2 regions of the Streptomyces sp. NPDC088553 genome follow, and region 1 is predicted to be linked to the other one. Evidence: predicted binding sites of a transcription regulator. Region 1 holds the regulator's gene; the other holds the start of a gene.
The links. The regulator HrcA, encoded in region 1, represses chaperone genes, less so after heat shock. The targets are predictions, from matches to a motif close to TTNGCACTCNGNNNNNCNGAGTGCNAA.

Region 1 (3,404 bases):
GCCGCGCAGATGCGTGACGCCCCGGCCGTGCAGCGGGATCGACTGGCCGGACTGGGTGCCCGGCCTTACGTCGATCTCCTCCAGGCCGTCGAGGGTCTGCAGCTGCACCTTGGTGCCGAGGGCCGCCGCCGTCATCGGGAGGGTGACCGTGCAGTGCAGGTCGTCGCCGCGCCGCTGGAAGGTCTCGTGCGGGGTCTCGTGGATCTCGACGTACAGGTCGCCGGCGGGGCCGCCGCCGGGGCCGACCTCGCCCTCGCCCGCGAGCTGGATCCGGGTGCCGTTGTCGACACCGGCCGGGATCTTCACCGTGAGGGTGCGGCGGGACCGGACCCGGCCGTCGCCCGCGCACTCGGGGCACGGGGTCGGGACGACGGTGCCGAAGCCCTGGCACTGCGGGCAGGGGCGCGAGGTCATGACCTGGCCCAGGAAGGACCGGGTGACCTGCGAGACCTCACCGCGGCCGCGGCACATGTCACAGGTCTGCGCGGAGGTGCCGGGTGCGGCGCCCTCGCCCGAGCAGGTCGTACAGACGACGGCCGTGTCGACCTGGATGTCCTTGGTGGTGCCGAAGGCCGCCTCGTTGAGGTCGATCTCCAGACGGATCATGGCGTCCTGGCCGCGGCGGGTCCGCGAGCGCGGGCCGCGCTGCTGGGACGTGCCGAAGAAGGCGTCCATGATGTCGGAGAAGTTGCCGAAGCCACCGGCCCCGAAGCCGCCCGCGCCGCCTCCGCCGGAGGCCGAGAGCGGGTCGCCACCCAGGTCGTAGACCTGCTTCTTCTGCGGGTCCGAGAGGACCTCGTAGGCGGCGTTGATCTCCTTGAAGCGCTCCTGCGTCTTCGGATCGGGATTCACGTCCGGGTGCAGCTCGCGCGCGAGCCTCCGGAAGGCCTTCTTGATCTCGTCCTGGGAAGCGTCGCGGCGCACGCCGAGTACGGCGTAGTAGTCCGTGGCCACTTACGACTCCGCCAGGATCTGTCCGACGTAACGTGCCACTGCGCGTACCGCTCCCATCGTTCCGGGGTAGTCCATGCGGGTCGGTCCGACCACGCCGAGTTTGGCGACTGCCTCGCCGCCCGAACCGTAGCCGACCGAGACGACGGACGTGGAGCTCAGCCCCTCGTGGGCGTTCTCGTGCCCGATGCGTACGGTCATGCCCGATTCCTTGGCCTCGCCGAGCAGCTTGAGGAGCACGACCTGCTCCTCCAGAGCCTCGAGGACGGGCCTGATCATCAGGGGGAAGTCGTGTCCGAAGCGGGTGAGATTGGCGGTGCCGCCGATCATCAGCCGCTCCTCGTGCTCCTCGACGAGGGTTTCGAGGAGGGTCGCGAGCACGGTCGAGACCGTGGCGCGGTCCTCGGGCTCCTCGAACGACTCGGGGAGGTCCTGCACCAGCTGCGGCACGTCGGCGAACCGGCGGCCGACGACCCGGCTGTTGAGCCGGGCCCGCAGGTCGGCGAGCGAGGTCTCGCCGAACGGCGCGGGGCAGTCGATGACCCGCTGCTCGACGCGGCCGGTGTCCGTGATGAGCACCAGCATCAGGCGGGCGGGGGCCAGCGAGAGCAGCTCCACGTGCCGGACGGTCGAGCGGGTCAGCGAGGGGTACTGGACGACGGCGACCTGACGGGTCAGCTGGGCGAGCAGCCGGACCGTACGGCCGACGACGTCGTCCAGGTCGACCGCGCCGTCGAGGAAGTTGTGGATGGCCCGGCGCTCGGGCGTCGACAGCGGCTTGACGCCGGCGAGCCGGTCGACGAAGAGGCGGTAGCCCTTGTCGGTCGGGATGCGGCCGGCGCTGGTGTGGGGCTGGGCGATGAAGCCCTCCTCCTCCAGGACGGCCATGTCGTTGCGCACGGTGGCGGGCGATACGCCGAGCTTGTGGCGCTCGGTGAGCGCCTTGGAGCCGACGGGCTCCTCCGTCCCGACGTAGTCCTGGACGATGGCGCGCAGGACCTCGAGTCTGCGTTCGCTGAGCATCGTGCGCACCTCCAGCTGTCGTCGTCGTTCCGGTTGCTCCGCTTTTGGCACTCGCCCTGTTCGAGTGCCAGCGATCCCCCGGCCAGTGTACGGCGGCGGGCGTCGCTCCTGGCAAGGTGGCGACGCCTCCACCGGTTAGCGTCGCCGCATGGACGTGGATTGGGAAGCGTACGGATGGGAGCGGCTCGCGGACGGGGTGGGCCGGCGACGGCTGCCCGGGTGGGACGCCACGGTCGGACTGGTACTGGGTGAACGGGCGGTGCTGCTGTACGACACGGGCTCCTCGCTCGCGGAGGGCGCCGAGCTGCGGACCCGGATCGCGGACCTCACGGGCGGCCGCAGAGTGACGCACATCGCATTGAGCCACCCCCATTTCGACCACGTTCTCGGCACGGCGGCGTTCTCGGGCGCGGAGGTCTTCGGCGCGGTGGGCTCGGACGAGCTCCTCGGCCGGGTGCGGGACCGGGAGGCGCTGCGCGCGGACGCGGTACGGCACGGGCTCGACGAGACGGCGGCGGCGGAGGCGGTGGACGTCCTGGTGGCCCCGCGGCACGTGGTCTCCGGCGAGTGGACGCTCGACCTGGGCGGCCGGCAGGTCCTCCTGGCGAACGTCGGCCCCGGCCACACGGGCCACGACCTGGTGCTCCTGGTGCCGGGTGAGCGCGAGGTGGTCTTCTGCGGCGACCTGGTCGAGGAGTCGGGCGAACCGCAGGCGGGCCCGGACGCGATCCCCTCCCGCTGGCCGGACGCGCTCGACCGGCTGCTGCGGCTCGGCGGCGAGGACGCGGTGTACGTGCCGGGGCACGGGGCGGTGGTGGACGCCACGTTCGTACGACTCCAACGGGAGGAACTGGCAACGCGCTTCTCCGTCGCATAACGTCGCCCGAATGCGCAGCTACAACCCCGACCTGACGCCCCCTTGGAAGCGCTCGGCGCCCGTTCCCGAGGTTCCGGCCGACCGTGATCTGGTCGTCGAGGAGGTCACGACGGGCTTCTGCGGGGCGGTGATCCGCTGCGAGGCGGGCACGGTGACCCTGGAGGACCGCTTCGGCAAGCACCGCGTGTTCCCGCTGGATCCGCGCGGCTTCCTCCTGGAGGGCCGGGTGGTGACGCTGATCCGCCCGTCGGCCGGTCCCGCCCGCCCCACCCGTACGGCGTCGGGCTCGGTGGCGGTCCCGGGGGCGCGGGCCCGCGTGGCGCGCGCGGGCCGGATCTACGTGGAGGGCCGCCACGACGCGGAGCTGGTGGAGCGGGTCTGGGGCGACGACCTCCGCATCGAGGGCGTGGTCGTGGAGTACCTGGAGGGCGTCGACGACCTTCCGTCGATCGTCGCGGAGTTCGCCCCCGCGCCGGACGCCCGGCTGGGCGTCCTGGTGGACCACCTGGTCCCGGGTTCGAAGGAGTCGAGGATCGCCGCCCAGGTGACCTCG
Region 2 (3,404 bases), on a different contig from region 1:
GTACTCGTTGGTCGCGGCGTTGAGGCCGTGGCCGACGGGCAGGTTGCGGACCTTCTCCGCCACGACGCCGCCCTCGAGACCGGCGTTGACCGCGATCTGCTTCAGCGGGGCCTCAAGGGCCAGCTTCACGATGTTCGCGCCCGTGGCCTCGTCACCCGTGAGGTCGGCCTCGAGCTTCTCGAAGACCGAGGAAGCCTGGAGCAGGGCCACGCCACCGCCGGCGACGATGCCCTCCTCGACGGCCGCCTTCGCGTTGCGAACGGCGTCCTCGATGCGGTGCTTGCGCTCCTTGAGCTCGACCTCGGTCGCGGCACCGGCCTTGATGACCGCGACACCGCCGGCGAGCTTCGCCAGGCGCTCCTGCAGCTTCTCGCGGTCGTAGTCCGAGTCGCTGTTCTCGATCTCGGCGCGGATCTGGTTCACGCGACCGGCGACCTGCTCGCTGTCACCGGCACCGTCGACGATGGTGGTCTCGTCCTTGGTGATGACGACCTTGCGGGCGCGGCCCAGCAGGTCGAGGCCCGCGTTCTCCAGCTTCAGGCCGACCTCCTCGGAGATGACCGTGCCGCCGGTGAGGATGGCGATGTCGTTCAGCATGGCCTTGCGACGGTCGCCGAAGCCCGGGGCCTTGACCGCGACGGACTTGAAGGTGCCGCGGATCTTGTTGACGACCAGGGTCGACAGGGCCTCGCCCTCGACGTCCTCGGCGATGATCAGCAGCGGCTTGCCCGACTGCATGACCTTCTCCAGGAGCGGGAGCAGGTCCTTCACGGAGGAGATCTTGGAGTTGACGATCAGGAGGTACGGGTCGTCGAGCGACGCCTCCATACGCTCCATGTCGGTGGCGAAGTACGCCGAGATGTAGCCCTTGTCGAAGCGCATGCCCTCGGTGAGCTCCAGCTCCAGACCGAAGGTCTGGGACTCCTCGACGGTGATGACGCCTTCCTTGCCGACCTTGTCCATCGCCTCGGCGATGAGCTCGCCGATCTGGGTGTCGGCGGCGGAGATGGAGGCCGTGGAAGCGATCTGCTCCTTGGTCTCGACATCCTTCGCCTGCTCGAGCAGGGCGCCGGAGACGGCCTCGACGGCCTTCTCGATACCGCGCTTGAGGGCCATCGGGTTGGCACCGGCGGCCACGTTGCGCAGGCCCTCGCGGACGAGCGCCTGGGCGAGAACGGTGGCGGTGGTCGTACCGTCGCCGGCGACGTCGTCCGTCTTCTTGGCGACTTCCTTGACCAGCTCGGCGCCGATCTTCTCGTACGGGTCCTCGAGCTCGATCTCCTTGGCGATGGAGACACCATCGTTGGTGATCGTGGGGGCGCCCCACTTCTTCTCGAGGACGACGTTGCGACCCTTGGGGCCGAGGGTGACCTTGACGGCGTCAGCGAGCTGGTTCATGCCGCGCTCGAGACCGCGCCGGGCCTCCTCGTCGAACGCGATGATCTTGGCCATGTGAAGTGGTCCTCCCGGACATGGGGTGGATAACGCTCCAGGACCGCGCCGACGCCCGCGACGGACGGCCTCCGCAGCTCCGCGTGGTTCCTTGCCCCACCCGGCCGGCGGCCTCGTCTGCCCGATCCTCGTAGCACTCTCACCTTCCGAGTGCTAACGCCAATGATTAGCACTCGCCCTATGAGAGTGCAAGCGACTCTCGATGATCGGGATGCGGGGCGGGGGGTCACGGGAGGGGCGCGAGAGGGGCGCGGAACGGGCTCGGGACGCGCATGGAACGGGCGCGGAACCCGCTCGGAAGGCGGCCGGGAACGCGTGAGGGGTCCGCATCCCCTCAGGGATGCGGACCCCTCGACGGCGTTGCGTCGGTGGCCGATCGCGCCGCGCTCAGACGGCGAGCTTGACCATGTCCGCCTGCGGACCCTTCTGGCCCTGCGAGATCTCGAACTCGACTCGCTGTCCCTCTTCGAGGCTGCGGTAGCCATCCATCTGGATCGCGCTGTAGTGGACGAAAACATCCGCACCACCGTCGACCGCGATGAAGCCGTAGCCCTTCTCCGCGTTGAACCACTTGACGGTGCCCTGAGCCATGCCTAACTCCCCTATTACTGGCCCTTGCGCGGGACCCGCACTTCGCGGAACCCGGGTCAGACCCTGCGCCGGAACGCGTCGACCGCGGCTGAATGTATCTGCCCAACTGCCCTCTGCAACAGGTCAATCGACTGAGAATTCTGGGCGCCACGGAAAGGCGAATTGGGGAGATTCCCTTGATTTACCGGGCAATTCGGGCCCGGCAAAGCGTGCAGAAGGTACACAACGCGCACGCACTTTGGCTGCTTCTTGTCGTGCGGGGACGCATTCTCATATGCGCCCGGCATGAGCAGCGGAGGGGACTTCCCCAACTCTACCGCGCCCAACCATGCAGAATTGCCCCTTCCGCTTTATGGCGCGGAAGGGGCAATTCAAGAAAGACGGGACAAGCGGCGAGCCGTGAGGGGCTCAGCAGCCTCCGGCGACGGCCGGGATGATCGAGACGCCGGCGCCGGCCGGGGTGGCCGTCTCCAGGCCCTGCTCGAAGCGCACGTCGTCGTCGTTCACGTAGACGTTGACGAAGCGGCGCAGCTTGCCCTGGTCGTCCAGGACCCGGGCGGCGATGCCCGTGTGGTTCTTCTCCAGGTCCGCAATGACCTCGGCGAGGGTCGCGCCCTCGGCCTGGACCTCGGACTGCCCGCCCGTGTAGGTGCGGAGGATGGTGGGGATGCGGACGTTCACGGCCATGTCTTCGAAACCTTTCAGAGGGCCAGGCCGGCGTCGCGGAACGCGTCCAGGCTCGGGCGGATGGTGACGGTCGCCTGAGAGGTGTCGGCCACCGCGTCCAGGGTCTTGAGTCCGTCGCCGGTGTTGAGGACGACGGTGGTGAGGTTCGGGTCGATCAGCCCGTTCTCGACGAGCTTCCTCGTGACGCCGACGGTCACGCCGCCCGCGGTCTCGGCGAAGATGCCCTCGGTCTGCGCGAGGAGCTTGATCGCGTCCACGACCTGCTCGTCGTTCACGTCCTCCACGGCGCCGCCGGTGCGGCGGGCGATGTCGAGGACGTACGGGCCGTCGGCCGGGTTGCCGATCGCGAGCGACTTGGCGATCGTGTTCGGCTTCTGGGGCCGTACGACGTCGTGGCCGGCCTTGAAGGCCACCGACACCGGGGAGCAGCCCTCGGCCTGGGCGCCGAAGATCTTGTACGGCTTGTCCTCGACGAGGCCGAGCTTGATGAGCTCCTGGAGACCCTTGTCGATCTTCGTGAGCTGGGAGCCGGAGGCGATCGGGATGACGAGCTGGTCGGGGATGACCCAGCCGAGCTGCTCGCAGATCTCGTACGCCAGCGTCTTGGAGCCCTCGCCGTAGTACGGGCGGAGGTTGACGTTGACGAAGCCCCAGCCCTCGCCCAGCGGGTCGCC

Region 2: the regulator HrcA is predicted to act here: its motif matches at 1,619-1,645, upstream of groL (chaperonin GroEL).

Annotation. Positions count from the first base shown of each region.
Region 1 covers NZ_JBIVMG010000004.1:319,347-322,750, forward strand. Annotated here, with positions in the region: gene dnaJ (molecular chaperone DnaJ) at 1-954, opposite strand, end outside; gene hrcA (heat-inducible transcriptional repressor HrcA) at 955-1,974, opposite strand; gene ACIP8Z_RS14585 (MBL fold metallo-hydrolase) at 2,123-2,851, shown strand; gene ACIP8Z_RS14590 (DUF3097 domain-containing protein) at 2,862-3,404, shown strand, end outside.
Region 2 covers NZ_JBIVMG010000005.1:134,534-137,937, reverse strand. Annotated here, with positions in the region: gene groL (chaperonin GroEL) at 1-1,452, opposite strand, end outside; gene ACIP8Z_RS17355 (cold-shock protein) at 1,840-2,043, opposite strand; gene ACIP8Z_RS17350 (MoaD/ThiS family protein) at 2,452-2,730, opposite strand; gene thrC (threonine synthase) at 2,745-3,404, opposite strand, start outside.